One region of the Mesobacillus sp. MER 48 genome, then DNA from elsewhere that is predicted to be linked to it. Evidence: riboswitches for the same ligand, from Rfam matches in the RefSeq annotation. Region 1 holds a riboswitch; each other region holds the start of a gene.
The links. Region 1 has a riboswitch for preQ1 ahead of queF (preQ(1) synthase). Riboswitches for the same ligand answer to the same signal wherever they lie in the genome.

Region 1 (3,280 bases):
CGAAAGATAGATTTTAGTATCCTCAGTCGCAAATTCTGCAATAACCTGGCGGCAGGCACCGCAAGGAGAAACAGGACCTTCAGTATCAGCGACTACTGCAATCGCCTTGATTTCTGTATCACCCTCGGATACAGCCTTAAAAATGGCAGTTCTTTCGGCACAGTTTGTCAGTCCGTAAGAGGCATTTTCAATATTGCAGCCAAGATAGACATTGTCATTGCTCGTAATGATTGCTGCGCCAACCTGAAACTTAGAATATGGAACGTATGCTGTGCTTCTTGCTTCTATAGCTTTTTCAACAAGCGTCTTTTTATCCATCGTCCATTCCCCATTCCCAAATGGTATTTTTGTTGCTTAGTATGAAGAGTCAGAAGACAATCCGTTGACAATTGCTACGCCAGAGCTTGCACCAATTCTTGTTGCACCAGCTTCGATCATGCTTTGTGCATCCTCAAGGCTTCTAACGCCACCTGATGCCTTAACGCCGATATCAGGGCCCACTGTTTTTCTCATCAAAGCGATGTCCTCCACAGTTGCTCCTCCTGTTGAGAATCCTGTAGATGTCTTGACGAAATCAGCTCCTGCACTAACAGAAAGCTTGCAAGCCATTTCTTTTTCCTCATCAGTAAGAAGGCAAGTTTCGATGATCACCTTAGTCAATGCTTTGCCTTTTGCTGCGTCAACAACAGCTTTGATATCTTTTTCAACAAGGTCATACTGCTTGTCCTTCAAAGCACCAATGTTGATGACCATGTCAACCTCAGTCGCGCCATTTTCAATTGCATTTTTTGTTTCGAATGACTTTGTTTCAGAAGTTGCAGCTCCAAGAGGGAAGCCGATTACTGTACAAACTTTTACACCTTCAGCATCCTTAAGAATTTCAGCAGCAGTCTTTACCCATGTTGGGTTAACACAGACAGAAGCGAATTTATATTCTTTTGCTTCCTCAGCCAGCTTTACAATCTCTGCTTCAGTTGCATTTGCTTTAAGCAATGTGTGATCAATCATACCCGCTAAATCTTTAATCATATAATTCATTCCCTTTCCAAAAAAAATGTAATGAAACGCTTTCATAATGAGCAAAAATATATAGCACAAAGTTATTATGTGTTACTTACATGAATAATATATCAGGTGGTTGAACAAATGTAAATAACCTAATGAACATATGTAAAAATAAAAACTGGAAATACACGGGATTGTCATAACTCCTTTTGTCTTTGTAAAATTTTCTTTTGACTTTAACAGGACATTTCTTTATAGTGGCAATATAAATTGAATACAAATCCTGCATCGCGGGAGAGGTTCATAGCGGACACCCTCTATAAAAAACTATGGATTTGAATAATTTCAACCATATCCATGAGGATGTGGTTTTTTTATTAGCAGGGTTTTCGGCCTCGTTTAGCGTTTGCGGACATTAGTGGAGGCTTTATAATGGCAGGAAGAAAAGATGAGGAAATGAAAGATTTGACGTTACTTGGAAACCAGGGGACCAAATACTTATTCGAATACAGCCCTGAAATATTGGAAACCTTCGAAAACAAGCATCCATACAGGGATTATTTTGTAAAATTCAATACACCGGAATTTACGAGCCTGTGCCCGATCACAGGACAGCCGGATTTTGCTTCGATTTATATCAGTTACATCCCGGATAAGCTGATGGTAGAAAGCAAGTCCTTGAAATTGTATCTGTTCAGCTTCAGGAACCACGGTGATTTCCACGAGGATTGCATGAACATCATCATGAATGACTTAATCAAGCTGATGGATCCAAGATATATCGAAGTCTGGGGAAAATTCACGCCAAGAGGCGGAATCTCGATCGATCCGTACACAAACTACGGAAAGCCAGGAACAAAATACGAGGAAATGGCTAACTACCGGATGATGAACCACGATATGTACCCGGAAAAAGTCGATAATCGCTAATTAGGAAAAAGAGCAGCTGCAGATGCTGCTCTTTTTTAACTGGAAAAAAACACGGATTTTTTCCAACTCGCTACAAAAATTCAAAAGTCGCTATATAAAAAAGAAAGTCGCTATAAAAAAGAAATTTTCGCTATATAAACAGGAAAGTCGCTATAAAAAATTTTTTCGCTATATAAAAAAGGAAATTTCCGCTATAAAAAATTGAAACTCGCTAAAAAAGAAGCTTCCTCAATGAAAATCAAAAACAAACCGCCTGGATCACATGACAGCAGGCGGTTTTTGGGCTTATTTTACGATACAAATACCAATTCTTTAGGGTATTTCGTTAAAATTTCAATTCCATCCTCGGTGATGACCACATCATCTTCAATTCTTACGCCCGCGACGCCTGGCACATAGATTCCCGGCTCTGCAGTGAACACCATTCCTTTTTCCATTAGTAATGGATTCGTGCTAGTCAATGATGGATACTCGTGGACGCTGACTCCGAGTCCGTGGCCTAGGCGGTGCGGGAAGTAGTCGCCGTATCCCGCTTCTTCAATCACTTTGCGTGCAGCAAGGTCAACCTCTGAGCAGGCTATGCCGGCACGAGCTGTATCCAAAGCTTTCAGCTGTGCTTTCAACACGGTGTTGTAGATTTCTTCCTGCTGTTTATTAATCTCGCCATAGGCAACGGTCCTTGTGATATCTGAGCAGTAGCCATCCATCACAACGCCAAGGTCGAATAAGACGAGGTCGCCTTTCTTGATCTTTGTCAGCCCTGGAGTGCCATGCGGAGCTGCAGCATTCTTTCCTGTGAGTACCATTGTTGAAAATGACATTTCTGTAACGCCTTTTTTCTTCAATTCATACTCAATTGCAGCAAGGACATCCAGCTCGGTTTTGCCTTCCTTGATCTCGCTGACTCCTGTCTCAATCGCAAAATCAGCCAGTTCACAAGCTTTTCCGAGCTTTTGCAATTCTTCTTCAGTTTTCACCATCCGCATCAGGCGCAGTTTTTCCTCTGCTGAAACGAATTCACCATTGCCTACAAGTCCAGTCAGCTTCTCATAACGCTCGACATTCAGCTGTTCCTTCTCAATTGCAATCTTCTTGATGGAAGAAATACGCTTCTTCATCGCATTGAAGGCAAGTTCCATTGAATCATCTGTGTCGCTGTAGCCAAGGATTTCAAGCTCCCATCCGGCATTCTTGGCATTTTCCTTATCCATAGCCGGGCAGATCATGAAAGGCTCAGCATCCTGGAACACGGCAACAGCCAGTAATCTTTCGTGTGGATCGCTTAAAAATCCGCTCAAATAAAATACATTATCAGGGGATGTAATAAATGTGACATCCACATCAT
Region 2 (3,280 bases), on a different contig from region 1:
CAGCACACATAAATCGACTATGTGAACCTTCGGCAACTGGCTGGCATGGTCATGACTTTAGCCCCTGTAGTTTTGCGTCCCCAGGTTTCCCTGGATTTGCCTTTATCGGATTTTAATTCTACTTTTATCATACTTATTCGACACGAAAAAATAAATAAAAATTTTTAAAGTTTGCACCACAGCTACTTCGCTTCCCCGCCAAATTTCCCTTCCTGGTAATCCCGGTATGCCTGGCGGATTTCTTCCATTGAATTCATGACGAATGGACCGTATGCAACGACTTCCTCTTTGATTGGCTGGCCAGAGTAAACCAAAACTCTTGAGCGCTTATTCGCTTTCAAAGATAGGGCGCTTAAGCCTTTGCCAACATCATTGTAAGTTAAAGTTGCTGCTGAAGATTTCTTTAGGTTGGTCTTGCTTTCACCAGCTTCAAGTTCACCTGAAAGTACATAAAGGAACGCATTATGTGTCTCTGGAAGCTCATATGTGAATTCAGCACCTTCTGACAGGCGAATTTCAGATAAAGCAAATGGCACCAATGGTTCCAACGGTCCCTTTACACCCGCGGTTTCTCCTGAGTAGACCTTCAGTGTGCCGCCATCGAATGGGACAACAGGCGCCTCTTCGTTATATACATTCTGATAAGAAGTGGTTGTGCCTTTCAGCTCTCCAGGCAAATTCAGCCATAATTGCAGCGTATGGGCAATGTCGTTTTCCACCGCCTCCTCGGCATGCCTCGCTCCGCTGCCGGCGTTCATGTACTGGATATCCCCTGCCTCCAGGATGCTGTGGCCTCCATGATTATCGATATGTTCCAGTCTGCCGTCAATGACAAACGTAATCGTTTGGAAGCCGCGATGTGGATGGTCGGAAAAGGTTCCGCGCTTGAACCAGTCCTCCGCCATTAGAATGAACGGGTCCAGTTCCCTCCAGTCTTGCGGGTTCAGTACCATTCCTGCCTGCACATGCGGCATGACCCTCTCTTCATATTGAACGGTCCAATGCTTTTTTATATCTCTTTTAAACATTTTTATATCCCCTTTCCAGGTACTTCAATTTTTACAGGTCATTTTACCTTCCCAGTTGCATTAAATTATACCAATCGCAGGTATTATTTTAAATCAAAGATACTTTAAGCTGAGATAAACCCTATCTTAATCAGAGTCCAAGTCCCAAACTGCTATTCTAGAAAAATGCCATTGTGAGAAGGTCTTTCATCCTATATAATATAAATTTGGCTTTTAAATATCGTGGTTCGTAACCATCCCACGTAAAAAAACTAGGAGAGATGAAAATGAATACGAGAATGATTGTCCGAAACGGGATTCTTGCTGCATTGTATATTGCCGTTTCCGCAGTTATCCAGCCATTCGGCTTTACCAATGTACAGTTCCGCGTATCGGAAATGTTCAACCACCTGATTGTTTTTAACAAAAAATTTTTCTTCGGAATTGTATTAGGTGTGTTTTTAACAAACCTGCTCTTTTCCCCGATGATCGCTTATGACCTTGTTTTTGGGGTTGGCCAGTCAGTGATTTCTTTATGGATTACGATTTTCACTGCAAAATATATCAAGAATATCATCGGCCGGATGTTTGTGAATACTCTGGTGTTCACCTTCACGATGTTCCTGATTGCGCTTGAATTGAATCTAGCATTCCAGCTGCCGTTCTGGTTCACATGGCTGACAACAGCCGCAGGTGAATTCATCGTAATGGCTGTCGGCATCCCAGTGATGCTTGCGATCCATAAACGAGTGAATCTTGAGAAGTTGGTATAATTTTAAATAAACGGTTCAGCAGAAAAGTCAGGAAAAGCAAATGTCCATCACCCCTGCTCCACAGGCAGTGAAATAAAAAGAAGGCAAAACGATTTCACTCGTTTTGCCTTCTTGTATGATGTAACTCTTCCTTGCTCATGCTGTACTCAAACTACTGCAATACTCCGCCAGCCTGGACGTAACGGGCATTGAATTCCTGAAGAAATTGGTTCGTAACTGCTGCATCGTGAATGATCAGCATGTTTTCGTCATTAACATTGTTTCCATTGTTGCTCCAGTTCGTCGATCCGACGATGACAGTAGGGTCACTGTTTGTATCGGCGTCAATCAGCATGGTTTTACTGTGAAGTTTGCGTATTTCTGCATCCGCATAGACTGGTGCGGGATTGTTCCAGCGTGTGTTAGGATTGTTCACACTGGTTTGCGAAGCAGTCCTCCCTGTCATATCCACACTCGCGGACCACCACTGGTTCCAGAAATCCGAATCGAACAAACCTTTCACATCAAATCCAGTCAAGGTTCCTTCCATATCATTATAGGAACCCTCCCACTTATTCTTCAATTCATCCGCTAACGCCTGGTCGCTCCATGCAAAAATCGAGAAGTATGTATTAAAGTCAGCTTCATTCCGAATCACATCAGCCATTTTGCCAACAGCGTTATCCCCAGCTGAAAAATAGATTTCAACCTTCTTACCATTGATATCTAAAACATGTGTGGTGTTATCTGTTTTGCGCGTGCTGAAGTTTGAAGCAACTGGATCTGGATTCAATGCATTGCTTCCCCACATCTCATTGAATTCTGTTTCATAGATGCCGGCAAGCTGTGGCCAGTTAATTTCAACAATCTGGTTTTGGTTGCCGTCAAGGATGCCCTGCTGCATGTTTTCATCAGTACCATAAAGGCCTGTCACGGTAAAATTCCAGGTTCCTGTGAATACCCAGCGATCATCCACTATTGCGAATTTGTTATGCATCTGGTTTCCTGGCCCATAGTAGCTTCCTGCCGATTTTTCCTCTGCTTCAACAAAAAGCCGACCAGTAGTATCACTGTTTCCAACTGTCACAGTTACTTGCTCAATATCTGTAACGCCGGCAGGCAATCCCTTTTCCGTTCTTTTGGCACTGTCTTCAACGGCAAACATAGGTGAGTCTGAAAAAATGACAATATCATCCTCAGTTCCAATGACCGCATCCTGCCCGCGCTTCATTTTTTCAAGATAGAGCCGCATTGTTTCAAATCGTTCTGCGTAATGCGGGTCTGCTGCTTCCTTGGAATCCGCAATCACTCGCACATCCACACCCTGTGCCGCCTTCTGGATCAATGTATCAACCACTCGCGGCAGGTTGATTTCATAGGTGGCAAAGTCAATGCTCGTTGTTGCAGAATTTAATCTTTTGATTAAGATATCTTCAAAGTTTACATTATAGTTCGCTTCGTTCCCCGCAGAAGCATATTGCGGAAAGGCACATTTATTAAAATAGACATTCATCGCGCCTT
Region 3 (3,280 bases), 950 kb from region 1:
TATTATTGACTGATTTAGATTGCTTATTCTCAGTCTTTTTGAATCTTGACAGGTTTGAAGGAGTAGTGTGAAAAGCTGTCAAAAACCCGTCGTTATTTTGACAGGTTGGATGGTGTAGAGAGAAAAGTTGTCAAAAATCCATCGTTATTTTGACAGGTTTGAAGGAGTAGTGTGAAAAGCTGTCAAAAACCCGTCGTTATTTTGACAGGTTTATAGTTGTAGAGCAAAAAGCTGTCAAAAATCCGTCGTAATTTTGACAGGTTTGAAGGAGTAGTGTGAAAAGCTGTCAAAAATCCATCGATTTTTTGACAGGTTAGATGGTGTAGAGCGAAAAGCTGTCAAAAATCCGTCGTTATTTTGACAGGTTTATAGGTATAGAGCGAAAAGTTGTCAAGAATCCATCGTTATTTTGACAGGTTTATAGGTATAGAGCAAAAAGCTGTCAAGAATCCATCGTTATTTTGACAGGTTATATGGTGTAGAGGGAAAAGCTGTCAAGAACCCGGCGCTATTTTGACAGGTTTATAGGTATAGAGCAAAAAGCTGTCAAAAATCCGTCGTAATTTTGACAGGTTGTGAGGTGTAGAGCGAAAAGCTGTCAAAAATCCATCGATATTTTGACAGGTTAGATGGTGTAGAGCGAAAAGTTGTCAAGAATCCATCGTTATTTTGACAGGTTTATAGGTATAGAGCGAAAAGTTGTCAAGAATCCATCGTTATTTTGACAGCTTATATGATGTAGAGAGAAAAGCTGTCAAGAACCCGTCGCTATTTTGACAGGTTATATGGTGTAGAGAGAAAAGCTGTCAAGAATCGGTCGTTATTTTGACAGGTTAGATGGTCGCGAGCGAAAAGCTGTCAAAACCACGTCGTTGTTTTAAAATAAGCTTTTCAAATGGAATTTAAGCTTTGTAAATTGTGAAGGCAGCTATGCAAAAACAGCTGATGATAATGATCTCAATCGTGAGAAGGTACCAAATCCCTTCAGAAGCGGCAGTTCCTGCCATCGGTGCCGTGAATCCCATGATTAAACCAATTAGATATCCAGTCAATATTGTTTTGAAGTTAAATAGATTTCCAAATAGAATACCTGATAAACCTCCAATAATCACGGAAAGCAACGCGGCCTCCAGGAAGTGTAAAGGATATAAGTTGATAAAAATCAGCCCCGTTCCCAGCGCTAATCCGGCGGCGGCCACCATCGTTATATTCCTGCCCAGGTGTAAATCGATATACATTCTACGATTGTACAAATAGATATATAGAATATAAGCTGATAAAAAATTTATTGGATAAAAAATCACAATCCACTCCGGCAAGATTCATCACCTCTACATTCACTTTATTCATGTACGGAGAGGAGGTGCTAACAATTAGAATGGTGCTAGTCGTTTGTTCTTAACCCGTTGTAATTTATAATAAATAAAATGAATAGTTTAAACTGAAAGGATGTTCTTTATGGATGAAATAGTTAAAAAGCTGCGATTTAAAGAAGGCAATACATTGGTATTGAATGCACCAGATGGATTCCGCTTAGGGGTGGAAGGTGAACAGCAGAGTGATAAAAATAATTTCTTACTTTTGTTCGTGAATAATAGTGACGAAGTCAGGGCGTGGCTGCCAAAGGCGCTGGAAGCTTTAAAGGAAGATGCAGTTTTCTGGATTGCATTCCCGAAGAAGAGTTCAAAGGTTAAAACAGACATCAACCGCGACTCTCTTTTTGCGATCGTAAGCGAACTATCTGATTATAGAGCTGTAAGCAATGTCTCCATAGACTCAAAGTGGTCAGCTCTCCGATTCAGGCAAGAGCACCTGGTGAAAACAAAAAAATGACGGTATAAATTTAGCTTTCCTTTTATAAAATGTATGATAAAATGAATAAGTCAAAATTACATATTCCGTCTATACGGAAGAGGTTCTAGCTACCCTCTCAAAAAAACTAAGGGAAAACAGTACTGCTGTCTTAGTGGTGCTGTTTTTTCGTTGTAAAGGAGAATTTTTTATGAAAAACGAGAAAGCTGTTGTCGTTTTCAGTGGCGGGCAGGATAGTACAACATGCCTGTTTTGGGCTTTAAAAGAATTTAAAGAGGTTGAATTAGTGACATTTGATTACAACCAGCGTCACAGGACAGAAATTGACTGTGCGAAGGACATTGCAAGTGAACTTGGAATCAAGCATCATATCCTCGATATGGGACTGCTGAACCAATTAGCGCCAAACGCATTGACCCGGAACGAAATTGAAGTGAAAGATGGAGAGGACGGGGAGTTGCCGTCCACGTTTGTTCCAGGTAGGAACTTATTGTTTTTATCATTTGCTGGTGTTCTTGCGAGTCAAATCAACGCAAAACACATCGTAACAGGTGTTTGTGAAACGGACTTCAGCGGCTACCCTGATTGCCGGGATGTTTTTATAAAATCAATGAATGTTACCCTTAATCTTTCAATGGATGATAACTTTGTCATCCATACACCTTTAATGTGGCTGAATAAGGCGGAAACATGGAAGCTGGCCGATGATCTTGGCGCAATGGAATTTGTCAGGACAAAGACATTGACTTGCTATAACGGGATCATCGCCGATGGATGCGGGGTATGCCCTGCCTGCAGGCTGCGGAAGAAAGGACTGGATGAGTTCCTGGAAGGAGCTGAGTCATGATGTATGATTTCCGAATTGTCGACCAGCTTCAAAAAATAGATGAAGATATAAAAAGAGGACAGTTAAAATATCACTCAAAACGTGTCCTTGTCAGCAAGGAATTTACCTTTGATGCCGCCCATCATCTTCATGAATATGATGGGAAATGCAAAAATCTGCACGGACATACGTATAGAGTCATCTTCGGTCTGAGTGGTTTTGTTGATGCCCGCGGTCTAATGATTGATTTTGGTGACATAAAGGATATTTGGAAGACAGAAATAGAACTATACCTTGACCACAGATATTTGAATGAAACCTTGCCGCCGATGAATACGACGGCTGAAAATATGGTTGTCTGGATTTATGAACAAATGGCAAATGCTCTGGCAAACAGAAAGCACTTGTATGACGGAGCTAGGGTTGAATTCGTCAGACTCTATGAAACTCCTACAAGCTATGCAGAAGCAAGACGGGAGTGGATGAAGATTGAGTAAGATTCCCGTTATGGAGATTTTTGGGCCGACCATCCAGGGTGAGGGAATGGTAGTAGGCCAAAAAACAATGTTTGTACGTACCGCAGGGTGTGACTATTCATGTGCCTGGTGTGATTCAGCATTTACTTGGGATGGGTCCGGAAAT

Region 2: it holds a riboswitch for preQ1, as region 1 does, so the genes downstream of both, M3593_RS15905 (QueT transporter family protein) here and queF (preQ(1) synthase) in region 1, are expected to answer to the same signal.
Region 3: it holds a riboswitch for preQ1, as region 1 does, so the genes downstream of both, queC (7-cyano-7-deazaguanine synthase QueC) here and queF (preQ(1) synthase) in region 1, are expected to answer to the same signal.

What each region holds. Positions count from the first base shown of each region.
Region 1 is NZ_JAMAUR010000001.1:1,184,633-1,187,912, reverse strand. Features, by position in the region: gene M3593_RS06040 (cytidine deaminase) at 1-318, opposite strand, end outside; gene deoC (deoxyribose-phosphate aldolase) at 355-1,029, opposite strand; PreQ1 riboswitch class I at 1,296-1,342, shown strand; gene queF (preQ(1) synthase) at 1,438-1,935, shown strand; gene M3593_RS06025 (M24 family metallopeptidase) at 2,226-3,280, opposite strand, start outside.
Region 2 is NZ_JAMAUR010000004.1:225,954-229,233, reverse strand. Features, by position in the region: cyclic di-GMP riboswitch class I at 29-111, opposite strand; gene M3593_RS15910 (pirin family protein) at 183-1,028, opposite strand; PreQ1 riboswitch class I at 1,245-1,289, shown strand; gene M3593_RS15905 (QueT transporter family protein) at 1,295-1,780, shown strand; gene M3593_RS15900 (phospholipase D-like domain-containing protein) at 1,932-3,280, opposite strand, start outside.
Region 3 is NZ_JAMAUR010000001.1:231,033-234,312, reverse strand. Features, by position in the region: gene M3593_RS01145 (hypothetical protein) at 903-1,202, opposite strand; gene M3593_RS01140 (hypothetical protein) at 1,459-1,833, shown strand; PreQ1 riboswitch class I at 1,907-1,949, shown strand; gene queC (7-cyano-7-deazaguanine synthase QueC) at 2,003-2,659, shown strand; gene queD (6-carboxytetrahydropterin synthase QueD) at 2,659-3,135, shown strand; gene queE (7-carboxy-7-deazaguanine synthase QueE) at 3,128-3,280, shown strand, end outside.